4 regions of the Rummeliibacillus sp. SL167 genome follow, and region 1 is predicted to be linked to each of the others. Evidence: riboswitches for the same ligand, from Rfam matches in the RefSeq annotation. Region 1 holds a riboswitch; each other region holds the start of a gene.

Evidence for each region. A riboswitch is a leader RNA that binds a small molecule or an ion and turns the genes downstream of it on or off. The one in region 1 is predicted to bind cobalamin.
Region 2: another riboswitch for cobalamin. It lies ahead of FEZ13_RS12315 (ABC transporter substrate-binding protein); the one in region 1 lies ahead of FEZ13_RS04520 ((2Fe-2S) ferredoxin domain-containing protein).
Region 3: another riboswitch for cobalamin. It lies ahead of cobT (nicotinate-nucleotide--dimethylbenzimidazole phosphoribosyltransferase); the one in region 1 lies ahead of FEZ13_RS04520 ((2Fe-2S) ferredoxin domain-containing protein).
Region 4: another riboswitch for cobalamin. It lies ahead of metE (5-methyltetrahydropteroyltriglutamate--homocysteine S-methyltransferase); the one in region 1 lies ahead of FEZ13_RS04520 ((2Fe-2S) ferredoxin domain-containing protein).

The regions. Positions count from the first base shown of each region.
Region 1 is NZ_VCBM01000001.1:1,002,098-1,006,317, forward strand. It holds gene cobJ (precorrin-3B C(17)-methyltransferase) at 1-1,351, opposite strand, end outside; partial or broken gene FEZ13_RS04520 ((2Fe-2S) ferredoxin domain-containing protein) at 1,409-1,564, opposite strand; cobalamin riboswitch at 1,691-1,879, opposite strand; cobalamin riboswitch at 2,194-2,379, shown strand; gene FEZ13_RS04525 (energy-coupling factor ABC transporter permease) at 2,564-3,325, shown strand; gene FEZ13_RS04530 (energy-coupling factor ABC transporter substrate-binding protein) at 3,322-3,630, shown strand; gene cbiQ (cobalt ECF transporter T component CbiQ) at 3,617-4,220, shown strand, end outside.
Region 2 is NZ_VCBM01000002.1:184,981-189,200, reverse strand. It holds gene FEZ13_RS12320 (FecCD family ABC transporter permease) at 1-798, opposite strand, end outside; gene FEZ13_RS12315 (ABC transporter substrate-binding protein) at 795-1,760, opposite strand; cobalamin riboswitch at 1,869-2,056, opposite strand; gene argS (arginine--tRNA ligase) at 2,736-4,220, opposite strand, start outside.
Region 3 is NZ_VCBM01000001.1:1,198,760-1,202,979, forward strand. It holds gene FEZ13_RS05415 (sulfate ABC transporter substrate-binding protein) at 1-379, opposite strand, end outside; gene cobT (nicotinate-nucleotide--dimethylbenzimidazole phosphoribosyltransferase) at 1,375-2,424, opposite strand; cobalamin riboswitch at 2,504-2,683, opposite strand; gene FEZ13_RS05425 (isochorismatase family protein) at 3,241-3,870, opposite strand; gene FEZ13_RS05430 (isochorismate synthase) at 4,018-4,220, opposite strand, start outside.
Region 4 is NZ_VCBM01000001.1:1,128,914-1,133,133, forward strand. It holds gene metE (5-methyltetrahydropteroyltriglutamate--homocysteine S-methyltransferase) at 60-2,357, opposite strand; cobalamin riboswitch at 2,570-2,748, opposite strand; gene FEZ13_RS05110 (MFS transporter) at 3,109-4,220, opposite strand, start outside.

The DNA of each region.
Region 1 (4,220 bases):
AGCCAATTGTCAACTCTTTTGGTAATTGCATACCACCCAATTTTTCTTGAATTTCTTCTGCGTAAGGAATCCCGCCCGTTTTTTCACCATCACAAAAATCACAAGCTTTTAATGTTAAAACATCTCCTACTGGTGATAGCAGGAAGCCTACATTTTGTAATTTGGATGTAATTTCATCGGGATTTGAAGTAGGTATTTTTAATAGAATTTGATGATTGGGTGTATATTCCATGGTGCCTTTTTCACCTACAACCATGGCTAAAGTCATCATTTGTTCGGGTGTAAACTTTTTATTGGCAACACCAGGACTTACAGCTAATTCAAATATTTCTTCAAAATCTTGATGGATGTATTGTGTAGTTGTAGTTTCAGGTTGTTTACCAGTCACGCGTTTTAAGGCTTCCAGAGCCATCTCATATGAATTTACTTTTGGATGCTCTGTCTTGATCGATTCAACCTTTGGGACTTTCTCAACAACAGCTACAGAAGATTGAATACGCTGAACACCTGTTTTTTGATCCATTGCCCATGGTTCAGCTTCCTCTTTTAAGCGTTGATGTGGTTTTAATGCTTGTTTATCCGCATGCAACGTGTATTTTCTTTGATAGCCACGTGGGGTAATCATTTTATTGTCATAAAGGAATGTGGAAGAGTTACCAATAATGACAGTCGTTAACATCCCGATATCATTTTCAAGCATTTCACTCAAGTTGGTAATCGTGATTTGCTGACGGTCACGATAAGCACTTTTCACTAATCCAACAGGTGTATCGGGTGATCGATATTGCAAGAGAATACGTTGAGCTTCAACAATTTGACGTGTTCTACGTCCACTACGTGGGTTGTAAAGTGCTATCACAAAATCCGCCATGGCGGCAGCTTCTATTCTTTTAGCAATTAAATTCCATGGTGTTAAATGATCACTTAAACTAATTGTGCAGGAATCGTGCATAATAGGTGCCCCTAATAGAGAGGCACATGAATTGATAGCAGAAATACCTGGAATGATTTCGATTGGAATCCCGTTTGCCTCGGTCCAACCTTTTTCGATTAACACCTCGTATACGAGTCCTGCCATACCATAGACTCCTGAATCACCACTTGAAATGACAGCTACTATTTTCCCGGTTTCTGCTTGTCGAACTGCTTCTTGAGCTCTTGAAACTTCCTCTGTCATCCCTGTGCTAATAATTGTTTTTTCATTCGTAATGAGATCTTGGATTAGTTCAACATAAGTTTTGTAACCAATGATAAAATCACTTTCTTGAAGTGCTTCTACTGCTCGCGTCGTAATATGTTTAAAATCACCAGGGCCAAAACCAACGACATATAGTTTACCTTGTTTTGCCATGTGAACTTCTCCCCTTTTTATTTATTTGTTTTTGTGAATCCCAATAGTGGCTGCAACTCGAGTTCTAGTTGTATGGATTTGTTCGTCCATCCCTAATTGTGTAATCTCATCTCGAATGGCGAGGGTGATTTCCTCTGCTCCTTTCTTCATACATGAACTTCCGTTACAAATGAATAAATGACTTTTCATTCCCGATAAATCCCAAGTTACCATATCCACTCTCCTTTTCATCCTATTTATCAATAGAAAAAGGAAAATAAAAAACCTTTATTCTTGGAATAAAGGTTTAAAAACTAGTTTGTTAGCTGGTACCATAGTTTTTACCTTTCCCTCCGAAAAGTATCGTACTTTTTAAAAGCAGGTTTCCTGGCTTACATTTCACTTTACTCTGATCTCTTCCCAGTCATTTGACCAGTGAGTTTTATCATTTCATCCATGTTTACAGTAGCGGGGGCTGCACCGGCTTTGAACCGTTTTCCCTATTATCCCTTGAAAATCTACAAGAGCACTTTTAAAAATAGTATGTAATTGTTCATTAGAAAAACAGGTGTATAGATCGATCAATTCAAAAAAACTTGTTGCATTATAATCAGCGAGTTTTCATCTCACCTGTTAGAAAAATTTTAAACTGTCATCATCATATACTATTTTGTCATGATTTAAAATATATTTTTTATCTTATAGACTGTTTTTCAATTTAAAAAATAGATTTCTTGTACAATATTTCTCTAAAATTTTAGTAATTAACTGTTATAAAACAAACTTTTATAATCATCAGAATTTCTTCTAATAAAAAGATAGAATTGGGCATATAATCGTGATACACTGGATTTGTAATATAACAATTCAATAAATTTTATGGTGCTGAATTTAGATATTTAGCTTAAAAGGGAAGTTTGTGCAAAACAAACGCGGTCCCGCCACTGTAAAGCCGAGTTATGCTTTTAAGATGCCACTGTCAATGATGGGAAGGTGAAAGTATAATGATGACGCTAAGCCAGGAGACCTGCCATGAAATGCGAATTAGTTTCAGCCTACGAGGATAGGTGTGAGAATAGACATGCTAAGCAATTAGTATTATTTTACTATTCATCAACACTTCTTCTATCCGTAAGAAGTGTTTTTTTATTGTCCTTATAGGGTGTGATGGAGGTGCAACAAAAGAAACTTTTAAATGTCACAATGGAATAAGTAATAGAGAGGATTGGTAAAATGAAAAATTTAAAAAAATATTTGAATTGGAAACTAGTTTATTTTCTTCTAGCCATTATGATTGTACCAAAACCAGCTTTTGCTATGCATATTATGGAAGGTTTTTTACCCGTTGAATGGGCTATTTTCTGGTGGGCAGTTTCCATTCCATTTTTAGTGATTGGATTCCGCTCCATCCGAAAAACAATTGTTGAAAATCCAGAAACCAAAATGATGTTAGGATTATCTGGAGCCTTTGCATTCGTATTATCAGCATTGAAAATTCCATCTGTTACAGGTAGTTGTTCTCATCCTACTGGTGTAGGCCTCGGTACTATATTATTTGGACCAATGGCTATGAGTGTGGTAGGTTTTATCGTTCTTTTATTCCAAGCATTATTGCTTGCACATGGTGGATTAACTACATTAGGTGCGAATACAGTTTCTATGGCGATTGTCGGTCCTCTTATTGCATACGGCGTATATAAAGGAGCTACTAAAATGGGATTATCTTTTTCATGGGCAGTATTTTTAGCCGCTGCACTTGGTGATTTGGGTACATATGTAGTGACATCTATCCAATTAGCACTTGCTTTCCCTTCTGATGTAGGCGGTTTCTTTGCTTCATTTACAAAATTTAGTGGCATTTTCGCTATTACACAAATTCCTTTAGCCATTAGTGAAGGGATTCTTACAGTTGTCATCATGAACTTCTTACAAAAATACAATTTAGCAGAGTTAAAAGCACTGAAAGTATTTAAAAAAGGAGCAGAACAACAATGAAAAAGAACTTATTGTTAATAGCATTAGTCATTATTTTGGCTGTTCTTCCTCTTTTCTTCCAAAAGGGTGCGGAATTTGGTGGTTCAGACGATCAAGCTGAAGCGGAAATAACGAAAATCGACTCTTCTTATCATCCATGGTTTTCTAACATTTGGGAACCGCCAAGTGGTGAGATTGAAAGTCTATTATTCTCCTTGCAGGCTGCTATAGGAGCAGGTTTTATCGGTTACTTTATCGGACTATCACGTGGTAAATCTAAAAAAGATGATAACAAAGAGGGCAAAGGAAAGCATGCTACTTATTGATCAATATGCTTATATCAATCATTTAGCAAAAACCCATCCCGTAGAAAAAATCGTTTTATCGCTCTTTCTTTTGATTTTTTCTTTGACAGTCAAGGATGCTTTGATTTCTCTTATTACTTTTTCGATGATGAGCGGACTCATTATTTTTGCAGCTAAAATACCTTGGACATATTATTTAAAATTACTTTGTATACCTGGATTGTTTTTATTGAGCAGCATGGTTGGAATACTATTCTCTTTTACTCAACATGCTGAATTGCTACACAGTTCGGTGTGGCAATTCTCATTTTTAAACAGCACTGTGTATATCACAACTCAAAGTATTCAAATGTGTATTCAATTATTTTTTTCGGTTTTAAGTAGTATTAGCTGCTTATATTTTTTAACGTTAACAACACCTGTCCATGATTTAATGCAAGTTTTAAAAAAATGCAGGGTACCACAACTAATGATTGAATTAACCGAGTTAACGTACCGATTCATTTTTGTATTTTTAGAAATTTCAGTTAGCGTTTTTCAGGCACAAAATTCAAGACTTGGCTATATTTCGATAAAAAGAGGCTTTCATTCTTTGGGAATGTTAATTTCCT
Region 2 (4,220 bases), on a different contig from region 1:
TCTCGTCATATGTGGAACGACCAAGCCAACAAAGCCGATCGTTCCCGATACCGCCACTGCGGAACCAGTCAAAATAGAACCTCCAAGCAAAAGAAGACGTTTGCTTCTTTTTACATTGACCCCTAAATATTTGGCCCGTTCCTCTCCAAATAACATAGCATTAAGTTCACGACGATTGACCCATAGCATCAATGAACCAATTATGATGAAGGGGAAAATCATCTTGACATAAGGCCAACCGCGCATAGATACACTCCCCATCAGCCAGCTAATAATTTGACGAAGTTCTTCTCCTGTTAAAGCAATCATCAGGGAGATAATAGAACTTAAAAATGAGCTGACGATAATGCCGGTTAAAATCAGTGTTTCCATCTTCATCATGCGATCGACCAATTTTGCAAAGCCCAAAACAATAAACAATGATACTAGAGCACCTATCATACTGAATATTGGCAATGTATAAATGCCTAAAATAGGTGTCGTAATACCGAAAAAAAGCGTCACCACAGCCCCCACTGAGGCGCCAGATGACACTCCTAACGTATACGGATCAGCAAGCGGGTTTTTTAACAATCCTTGAAAAGCAGCGCCTGCAATCGCTAATGCCGCCCCAACAAGTCCTGCTAGTATGACACGTGGCATACGAATTTTCCATAATATATTTGTTGCCGTTTCATCAGCTCCAGTATTCCATAACGTACTGATTGGTACCTCTACTGAGCCTATGGAAATACCGAGCCATACACTTATACATAAAATGATAAGCGCTACGATATATCCCATTACCATTTTTCTCATTTAAATGCCTCTGGATAAACAGCCTTTGCTATTTCCTCTAGCCCATCGGCAAGACGAGGACCTGTACGAGCTGTCAAATCTTGATCCACTTTTACTACGGCATCATTTTTAACAGCTGTAATACTATCAAAGCCTTGGCGTTTTTTCACTTTCTCTACGATATTTGGAACATAGTCCTCCATTACAATAATGGTATCAGGATTACGTTTAACGATTTCTTCTGTATCAATTTTAAACCAACCTGATTGATCGTCTACCACATTTTTAATCTTCGCTAAGTCAAAGATTTCTTGCATAAATGTATCTTTACCTGCCGTAAAAATATCCGGTTCATCTGCCGTTTCCACAAAGGCAGTACGTTGTTTTACATTCGCTACTTTAGCTTGAACATCTTTTACTTTTTCCTTCATACTTGTAATAATTTGATCTGCTTTTTGTTCTTTGTTTGTAATTTGGCCAAGCTGTTTGATCGTGCTATAGGTTTCTTCAAAACTTGTCGCACTTTTTACAACAAAGACAGGAATACCTGCATCTTTTAACTGTTGTAATCCAGCCTCTACTGATTTTGCATTAGATTCATGTGCAAATACTGCATCAGGTTTTAGGCTCAATACTTTTTCAACATTGAATTCCATACCGCCTATTTTTGTCTTTTTAGTAGCGGCTTTGGGATAATCATCGTTATCATTTACCCCTACAATTTCATGTTCTAAACCTAATGCGAATAAGATTTCTGTATTACTTGGAACTAATGAAACAATTCTTTTGGGTGTTTCTTTGAATTCTATATGATTACCAAGTGCATCTTTCACCGTCATTGGGTATGTAGATGTTTTGTCATTGGTTTGAGAAGTGGTATTTGTTTTATCAGTAGACGATTGCTGAGTATCTCCTTGGCTACACCCAACAAGTAAAACAAATGCCATCATCAACACGCTTACTAGTTGCCATATTTTTTTCATGAAAAGTACCTCCTTCAGCATAATAAAAAACCTCTCAATTCATTCGAGAGGCATCATGATTCCAGTGTAGTGCATACACTGTCACCCATCCTATCCTCGTAGTCATTGTTGGCGTGATCCTATACGGCAGGTATCCTGGCTTGTGTTCAACGCTCATCGTGCCTTCCCAAAAATTTTTCAGTGGCTATTTACGAATCACTCACACTTACAGTGGCGGGACCGCATCGGACTTTCACCGACTTCCCTTTTCACTCAACATTTTAGCAGTGTCAAGAACCGTACATTGATTTTCTATTGAATTGCTTATCATTATACCGAATATTTTGCTTTTGTAAAAGACAGGCGATGAGATATTGAGAATTTTTTAGTATATATTTTTGATACTTATAGCTATTTTTTACTAGTAATGATATTTGTACTGTTAATATAAAATTTCACGCATGTTGATTTTACAAAAATCAGGTGCCCCTATTTGGCATAATTACTGAAAAGCCCTGTGTTTTTAGAACCATTTATATAGATCTTCGCTGCGGCTTGCTCGACTCCTCGAAAATGTATACGTATTTTCTTCGTGCGGTGCCAGTTTAGTGAAGCCCATTCAATATCACGCGGGAAAAACGGACAGTTGAGACCCCACAGCGAAGCGATTAAGGAAAGGAAGCTAAAAGCGTCACGTCCTTTGGCAACACCTGAGTGACCAACATCTTGTTAGCCCGAAGTAATCGGACTTTTGCGAGCAGTTGATCCCCATCTATCTTTCTCGTTTTTCTCTAAATCTTGAGACATAGGTGGCTTACTGTCCTTTGAAGCGGGATAAAATTTAGTCAACAGAAAAAAGCCAACGAAACAGCGATTTCGTTGACTATTTTCTATTAATAATGGTTGAGCAGAAAAATTGCTTAACTAGTATGCATTTTAACCCCGCAAACAAAAACAGAAGGATATTTTGTTCTGATGTAACCAATGCACTAAAAATTACATTTTTTCCGGTGCTGATACACCAATCAATTTTAGAGCATTTGCTAATGTGATGCGCACTGCTGTAATTAGGGCTAGTCGTGCTTCAGAACGTTCTTTGTTGTCGTCATCTAAAACTTTCTCTGCATTATAAAAACTGTGGAATGTTGCTGCTAGTTCTTGGATGTAGTTTGCAATACGATGCGGTGCGCGTACACGTGCTGCATCTGCTACAATTTGTGGAAAGTCCCCTACTTTTTTCAATACTTCAATATCTTTTTCTGATGACAATGTATCAAGATGATCAATTGAAACCGCAAAACCTTTTTCTGATGCTTGACGTAAGATCGAACAAATTCGCGCATGAGCATATTGAGCATAGTACACTGGATTTTCGTTTGATTGCTTCACAGCTAAATCTAAATCGAAATCTAAATGCGTATCGCCTGCACGCATTGCGAAATTGTAGCGTACAGCATCTAAGCCAACTTCCTCAACTAGTTCACGAAGAGTAACTGCATTCCCCGTTCGTTTTGACATTTTGACTTTTTCACCATTGCGTAGAAGATTAACCATTTGGATTACTTCCACTTCTAATACATCACGATCATAGCCAAGTGCTTCGATCGCAGCCTTCATACGTGGGATATAACCATGATGATCGGCACCCCAAATATTGATCAGCTTGTCAAAACCACGACGTAATTTGTCTTCATGATAGGCGATATCTGGTGTTAGATAAGTATAGGAACCGTCTGATTTGATCAATACGCGGTCTTTGTCATCACCAAACGTAGTAGAACGGAACCAAGTAGCACCATCTTGTTCAAATACATGACCGTTGTCTTTTAATTTTTGAAGTGCTGTTTGAACTTTTCCTTCTTTGTATAAGGATGTTTCAGAGAACCAGACATCAAAATCGACACGGAAGTCTTTTAAATCTTTTTGGAGTTTGCCAAATTCGTGTTTTAAACCGTGTTCACGGAAAAATTCAAAACGCTCTTCTTCAGGTTTTTCTAATATATCTTTACCATATTCTGCAGATAATTCTTTCGCAATAACAATGATATCTTTCCCATGGTAGCCATCTTCAGGCATGTCCGATTCTAAACCTAGTGCTTCCCGGTAGCGTGCTTCTAATGATTTGGCCAATTTTGTAATTTGATTACCAGCATCATTAATATAGTATTCACGTGATACATCATACCCTGCAAAATCTAACACATTACATAAAGAGTCCCCAACAGAAGCACCACGAGCATGCCCTAGATGTAAATCTCCAGTTGGGTTTGCGGATACAAATTCGACTTGAATTTTTTCGTTATGCCCCGCATCGGTACGACCATAATTAACATCTTGATCGAGAACAGTCGCCACAACTTCGGCCAAGTAGTCCTTTCGTAAAGTAATATTCATAAAGCCTGGCCCTGCAATATCGATTTTTTCAATATTTGTGCCCTCGGTTTCAAGGTTTTCCAAGATGGCTTCTGCAATAGCACGTGG
Region 3 (4,220 bases), 200 kb from region 1:
AAGGTGCTGAATTATCATCGAAACGATTAATCCAATCTTTGTTTAACAGCTTCTGATCAGCAATCGCATCAATATCATAAGCTAATGCCAGTGTAACCACATCTGCTTCTAACCCATCGATAACAGAGCGCGCTTGGCTTCCTGAACCCCCATGAGATTGTTTAATCGTAACTTTCTGACCTGTTTCCTCTTTCCAATGTTTTGCAAATTCTTTGTTGTATTCTTGATACAATTCTCGTGTTGGATCATAAGATACATTCAAAAGTTCAACGGATTTCTTTGCACCTGATCCTTCTGAATCTCCTTTACCGCACCCTGATAATAGTAAAAAAGTGGATAATACCACCGCTGCACTAGTAAATAATTTTCTCTTTTTCATTCGTAATTCCCCCCATATAAACTTTTTCTGAACGAATTAAATATTTGCCGCTAACTAAAAGCAATTCTAAAGTATGTAAAAATGCCTTTAGTTTCTCTAATCAGCATTTAATATTATAATTCCAATTAGTTAAATAGGTATTTAGAAACAAAAAAAGACTCCACATCAAAAGAAATATAGAAAAATATTTCTATTAACGTAAGAGCCTCTAGTCTTCTAGTGAGCTTTACAATCATTTAATTCCTACTAACATAGTAACGATAGTATATTTTTTTATAATGAAATTGTCAATACCTTTTTGGAATTTTCAGTTGAATCATCCGTTTTTTAATGTATTCTAACATGAAAAAGAAAAAAGATTTAAACTTCTAGCTGAATCAATTTCATTAATCATTTTCTTCTTAAAAAATACGAACATTAAGAATAACTAATTTTGATAGTTGTGGAGCGGAAGACGGCGACTCCTCGATTAGGCTTGCGCATTTCCTTCGTGCGGTGTGAGTTCAAGGAGGCTTATTCAAAGTCCTACGGGAAAAGCTTGAGCTGAAAGCCCCGCAGGAACAATTTAAGGGACAAAGCCTAAGTTCGCCACGTCCTGTGGCAACGGCTTCGGGGTCAACATCGTGTCGACCCGAGGAGATTGAAGCCAAGCCCGTGGAAAGCGCCGTCTGGAGCGGAACAAAAATTTCTGAATATTAATTTTCATGTTGATTTGAAATGTTCGTGTTTTTTATCTGAATTTTACATTATGAAATTGATTCAGCTATATGAAGGAATAATTCCTATTTTCCGTTAATGAGCATTTAGAATTATTTTTATCATATGTGTTGATTATCCAATTAATAGGGATTAAAATCGCATTCATCTTGACTCTTATTGAAGTGGTGTCTTCTGTACTTGTCGCTACGCTTTCATTACAAAAAGGATTTGCTAAATTAAGATAAATAACCCATCCTTAGAACTCTATTTTAAGATGGGTTATGTTTGTTAGTAGGTTAAATACTCATCCCTACGTCTTCAAAGGTTGGCATATTTTTCATCATGCTACATGCAGCTTCGATAATTGGAAAAGCTAAGGCAGCTCCAGAGCCTTCTCCTAAACACATGTTCATCTTTAGCATAGGTTCCTTACCAAGAAGTTCGCTCGCCTTTTTCCCACCTGGCTCGTCCGTTGCATGTGAAGTAATGAGGTAATCCTTTACTTTTGGCTCGATAGTCGTTGCGATTAAGGCAGAGGCTGTTGAAATCAGTCCGTCTACTACCACTGGAACTCGATTCGCTGCAGCTGCCAGCATAACGCCAGCCATGCCTCCGATTTCCAAGCCACCAACCTTTGCTAATACGTCAATGCCATCAGCTGAATTGGGTTGATTGATAGTAATAGCATTGCGAATGACTTCTATCTTATGAGCTAATCCACCTTTGCCCAGTCCAGCACCTCTCCCTGTTATTTCTTTCGGGTCACAATTGGCTAAAACAGATAATATGGCCGTACTTGGAGTTGTATTGCTAATACCCATTTCACCCGTACCTAATAGATTAGCACCTTGTTGTATTTCTTTTGTCGCAATCTCAATGCCGACCTCTAGCGCTTTAATAGCCTCTTCTCTTGTCATAGCAGGTCCTTTAGCCATATTGTCCGTTCCTTTTTTTATTTTCCGAATAATAACTCCAGCATCACTTGGGATATCTTCTTTGATTCCAATATCTACTGCTACAATTTTAGCTCCAGAAACTTTGGCGATTGTCCCTACACCTGTAATTCCTTTGGCGATATTTAATGTTTGTTCAATCGTTACTTCTTGCGGATTACTTGTAACCCCTTCCTCATATACACCATGATCTGCAGCCATTACAATCATTACTTTTTGATCGACTGCAGGAAAAAGTTCTTTCGTAATTCCTGATAATTGAACAGCGATATCTTCTAATTTTCCTAAACTTTTTGGGGGTTTGATAAGGCTGTCCACTCTTTCTCTAGCTTTTACCAACATTTCTTGATCCAAGTCTTCTACTTTTTCAATCGTTTGTTGTAATAAATTCACTTTTCATCTCTCCCGAATAAAATTAAAAGCCTGCAGCTTATTTGCATCGCAAATAAACCGCAGACTTTTCCATCATCTGTGTCATTCAAGTAATAAGGCAGGTCTCCTGGCTTGGGGTCATCATTTGAACAAACCTTCCCAGAACAATGTCCAGTGGTATTTTCGAACAAACTTCCCTATACAGTGGCGGGTCCGCTGAAGCTTTTCACTTCATTCCCTATTCTCCTTAATTAAAGGCACCTTACACTTTTATGAATTTTCTATCATTATGATACTAGGAAATTGAATGGAAAGCAATATGTAAAGGATGACTACTCACATTTCAAATAATTCATTCAGGCACGTTTGTTATCCAATTTTATCCATAAAGTATTTATTCGCCCCTTGAAACAATTTATTTGCTCTCTCAGAGATTTTATTCGCTCTCTCAAAAGATTTATTCGCTCTTTCAAAGACTTTATTCGCTCCTTCCGCAGGACATTGGATTGTTTTTTTATCGAATATGTGCTACACAAAAGGAACAAGCAAGCCGCAGCGAAGATCTATATAAATGGTCCGAAAAATACAGGTTTTCTCAAAAATTATGCCACGGACAGCCTAATTTTTGTAAAATCAACACGCGTGATAAAATATATATTTTTAAGGATTATGTCAAATATATCTCCTGATTTCGGAAGAACTCATTTAATTGATAGGGATTCAATGAGTTAAATTCTGCGAAAAAACAGAGCACAGAATACTGACTGAACAGTATTTCGTGCTCTTTGCATGTTAGGTACTCTTTTAAAAAATTTCTCGAACAAGCACTTAATCTACTTAAAGTTGGCTGATTAACTGATTCGTATCTGTAATCGTTGAACATCTTTTAGCAGCATAACGTATCGCCATCTGATGATCTTCTACAGAAAAATCCGCAACTGCATCCTTTACAAAGAATGGTTTAATATCATACATAAAAGCATCTGCTGCTGTTAATAAGCAGCCAATATGTGCATATACACCACAAATGATCAGCTGATCTCGATTCCATGTTTTCATTAACTGCTGCAACTCACTTTTCTTAAAAGCGCTATAACGCCATTTGGTCAACATTATATCATTCTCGCTTGGAGAAAGTTGGGGAATAATGGATGTTTGCTCTTCCTTCTCTTCAAGACCTGTCCCCCAAAAATCTGTTAAAAGCGCACGATCTTCCGCCTTTTGATTACCAGGTTGGGCGGTGTAAATAATAGGTATTTTAAGTGACTCGCATTTTTGTTTTATTTTTTGAATATTAGCGATCAATCTAGGAATAGGTGATTGCTGCTGATTATAAAAGTCTAAAAAATATTGTTGCATATCATGTATTAATAATACGGCCTTATCAGATTGCGGTTCCCATTGAACAGTATTATCAACTTCTAAATTTATCGGCATTTCATAAGACTTAATTTTTGGTATTGACATATAAACACTCCTCAAGATAGATAGGTTCAAAATAGTTTATAAAGATTAATATTTCCTCTTGTCCATTTAATTTACATTTAAAATGATAAATATGGATTCTCAATTTGATCCATGAATTATAGATGGTCCATTATTCCCGCTACGGATCTAGTTATTTTCTCCTGTAATGCCTATTGCATGAAGCATTGTTTGAAATTTCGCACCTGTTTCAGCGCGCTCCTCTTGTGGTACAGAAGATTCTACAATACCGGCTCCCGCATAAATAGTAATTTGGTTTTCTTTCACTTGGGCACAACGAATCGTCACGATCCATTCCCCATCACCATTCGCCTCCATATAGCCCACAATAC
Region 4 (4,220 bases), 130 kb from region 1:
TGAACAACATTCCTAACTCCTTGATGGTCAAATTATAGACTAAAACGATGATCTTATTGTTATGATTTTACAGAGGATGCTACGTCTTCTCGCAATGTTTTTGCTGCCTCTACCATGTTTTGAAGAGATGCAACAGTTTCTGTTTCACCACGCGTTTTTAAGCCACAATCAGGATTCACCCAAAATTGTGTTGGTTTCAATACTTCAAGACTTTCTTGCATGATCGTTTCCATCTCTTTTATCGATGGAACTCGTGGACTATGAATATCGTAAACACCTAAACCAATGCCTTTGTCGTATGGTGTTTCTTTTAGTGAATCGATTAACTCACCATGACTGCGAGATGTTTCAATGGAAATGACATCTGCATCCAATGCACTTATAGGCTCGATAAAATCATTGAATTCGCAGTAGCACATATGTGTATGAATTTGTGTTTGATCTTCAACAGATGAAGTAGCTAAACGGAAAGCCTTTACACCCCAATCTAAATATTCTGACCAATTTTCCTTGCGAAGAGGAAGTCCTTCACGCAAAGCAGGTTCATCCACTTGAATAATGGCTATTCCAGCTTTTTCAAGTGCTTCTATTTCTTTTTTCAATGCCAATGCAATTTGATAAGCAATTTCTTTACGTGGAATATCATCTCGTACAAATGACCAATTTAAAATAGTCACTGGCCCAGTGAGCATGCCCTTAACATAATGATTGGTTAAACTTTGTGCGTAAACGGATGATTTTACAGTCATTGGTTCTTTCCAAGCCACATCTCCATATATAATTGGTGGTTTTACACATCTAGATCCGTAAGAAACAACCCAAGCATTTTCTGTGAAAGCAAAGCCGTCTAATTTTTCACCAAAATATTCAACCATGTCAGTACGTTCAAATTCACCATGTACCAGAACATCTAGCCCTAAATCTTCTTGAATATGAATCCATCGTTCTGTTTCTTCCTTAACAAATGCTTCATAATCAGCATCTGATATTTTTTGTTTTCTCCACGCACTACGAGTTTTCTTTACTTCTGTAGATTGTGGAAAACTTCCGATTGTTGTTGTTGGGAATAATGGAAGCTCTAAAGCTTCGCGTTGAATTTCTTGACGTTTTTCAAATACACTTGACCGTTTAAAGTCTTCTTCTTTAATAGATGCCATCTCAGCTTTGACTGTTTCATTGTTACGTGATGCATCTTCTCTTAACAATTGAATAGCTTTAATACTTTCTGAAATAGCGTTATTACCTGGATCTTTTGGATTGTTAGCATAGCTTGTTAATTCTTTAAGCTCTATTATTTTTTCATCTGCAAATGCTAAGGCATTTTTTAATACAGGTGCCAATTTTTTCTCATAAGCAGTTGTTACTGGTACATGTTGTAGACTACAAGATGACTGAATCCATATGTTTTCACATTTGCTCAACTGTTGAATGGCTTGTAATGTATTATATTTTTCTGCTAGATCAGCTCTCCAAATATCACGACCATTAATAATACCTGCCGCTAATACTTTATTCTTTGGAAAGCCAAATTTTCGAAGTGCATCCATATTTCCTTTATAACCATGCACAAAGTCTAATCCAATACCTGCAACTGGAAGGTTTACGATTTCTTCAAAAAATGAAACGGACTCAAAATAAGTTTGAAGTAAAATTTTCGCATTCGGCACTTCTTCAACAATTTGTGAATAGATTTCTTTAACAGTTGCGATGTCACTTTTATCTAAAGTTGTAACAAGAGAAGGCTCTTCTATTTGTATCCATTCAGCTCCTGCTTCAACCAGTTGTTTTAGAACCTGAATATACAATGGAATCAGTTTTAAAATATACTCTGGTTCCGTTTTTGCATCATAACCTTTTGTTAAGCGACTAAATGTATAGGGCCCGATAATCGTTGGCTTAGCTTCAATCCCAAGCTCCTCTTTCGCTTCCTTGTAGGCTTTTAAAATCGTGTTTTCTGTAAGATGTAATTTTTGACCTTCGTATTCTGGTACAATATAGTGATAATTTGTATTAAACCATTTGGTCATTTCAGAAGCAACTTGTCCTTCTCGGCCACGTGCCATTGCATAATAGGTTCCAAGATCAACGGTTTCAGCTGTCCATTGATAGCGTTTTGGTACAAGTCCAAACATCACCGCTGTATCAAGCATGCGATCATAGTAAGTAAAATCACCGACCGTTACTTGATCGATCCCTAATGCTATTTGTTTCTTCAAATGGTCAAGGCGAAGTTGCTTCATGCGCTCATGTAATTCATGTTCGCTAATTTCTTGCTTCCAATAGCTTTCTACTGTGCGTTTCCACTCTCTATTTCCTCCGATATAAGGGTATCCAATGACTGAATTTGTATATTTCATATTTTCCTCTCCTCGTATATAGTAGAATTCTTTTCTGAACTACTGTTATTTTTAAAATTGAATCTTTGGGCAAATAAAAAAGCCATCTCCAAATACAGGAAATGGCTGTGTAAAAAAAGGCTATGCACAAATAAGCAATAACCTCGAAATTGCTTTCTTATCACTTCGTACTGTGAATCTCACTCCCCACCCCCTATCCTCGTAGGTCAATCGGTGTGTACTAGCTATTGGCAGGTCTCCTGGCTCATGATCATTGCTAATCGTACCTTCCCATTATCATAGTGGTTATTACGAGTCGCTCCCATTTACAGTTGCGGGACAGCGCCGGATTTTCACCGGTCTTCCCTTTTAATCCAAATTGTCATTTGGAACCATAACTTACACGCTATTAAATTGTCCTTTTACTATATCATACTTTTATCATTAGATTTTAAATATTCTATAATTTTAGAAAAAAATATGAAAATTACCTTGTTCTTAAAGCTTAAGTAGAAAAATTCCTCTATACCGATTTTTCTAATAGATTTACTAAACTATATTTTCAGGCGGATTGATTATCCAATTTAATCCCCTTGGATTTAGATAATTCGCTGATTTCCGCCTCCACTCCAATCTATATAAAGTGGCGGATTGTTTTCATGCACAATCAGATTGAGTGCATGCAACAGTTGCTCCCCCACCTATCGTTCATTCTCGTTTCTCTCTATACCTTGAGGTGGGGGTTTTACTACCGTTAATGCGGGATAAATATTTAATTTGAAACTTTTTTTGCATTTTTGCCGTATACGAAATGATAAACGATTAAACAAATTAAAATCCAAACAGTAACCGTACCATACAATGCTTTAAATGACATAAATGTCACTAAAATGCCGACTATATAAGGTCCGATCCCATTCGATAAATCTAGAAACATGAAGAACGTTGAAGTAGATAGTGACTTTCGATGTGATGGAGATTCTTGAATAGCGATTGCTTGAAAATTAGAAATAAGTGTCCCGTAACCAATACCGATCAAAACAGCAGATAGTAAAAATACCAAGCCAGTTTGTGCTATGCTCAATGTAAAAAAGCCCATAATGGTTAATATGAGCAATGGATAATTCACTCGATTCGCCCCAAATTGATCAAACCATTTTCCAGTAAAGGGTCTCGTTATGATCAGTGCAATAGCATAAACAATAAAAAAGAAACTTGATACAGAAACCAAATGGATTTCCTTGGCGTACTGTGTCAAAAATGATAGCAAACTTGAATAAGCTATCGCAATGAGGAAGATAACTATTGAAATAGGGATCGCTTTGGGTTCGATAAAATCTCTCCCATGAAATCCTTTCCTTGGTTCTTCCATTCCTTTAGGTTCCGGTACTTTTAAAAAACATGAAACTAGTAAATCAACAACAGCCACTATACTCCCTACTACAAAAACCGTTGTAAATGATGCGTGTTCATAAAGGAAAATGCCTAGAAATGGACCAAAAGCCATGGCAATATTCATAGAAGTTGCATAATATCCAGTACCTTCTCCGCGGCGATCATCTGGAATAAGCTCTGCAGATATAGTGCCAGCCGCAGTTGTAATACATCCATGCATAGCCCCCTGTATAAATCGGATGATGAACAAGACATATAAATCATCCACAACAATATGTAACAACATAGAAACTGTAAAGATACTAAGCGAACCAATAAGCATTCGCTTTCTACCCAATCGATCTAAATATTTTCCCGCAAATATTCTCGCTATAAGGGATGCTAATACAAATATTCCGGTTGCTAATCCTGCAACACTTTGATTTGTATGAAATTTTGTTGCAGTATAGACAGCAATCATGACCATTAATAGGTAAAAAACAACATGTG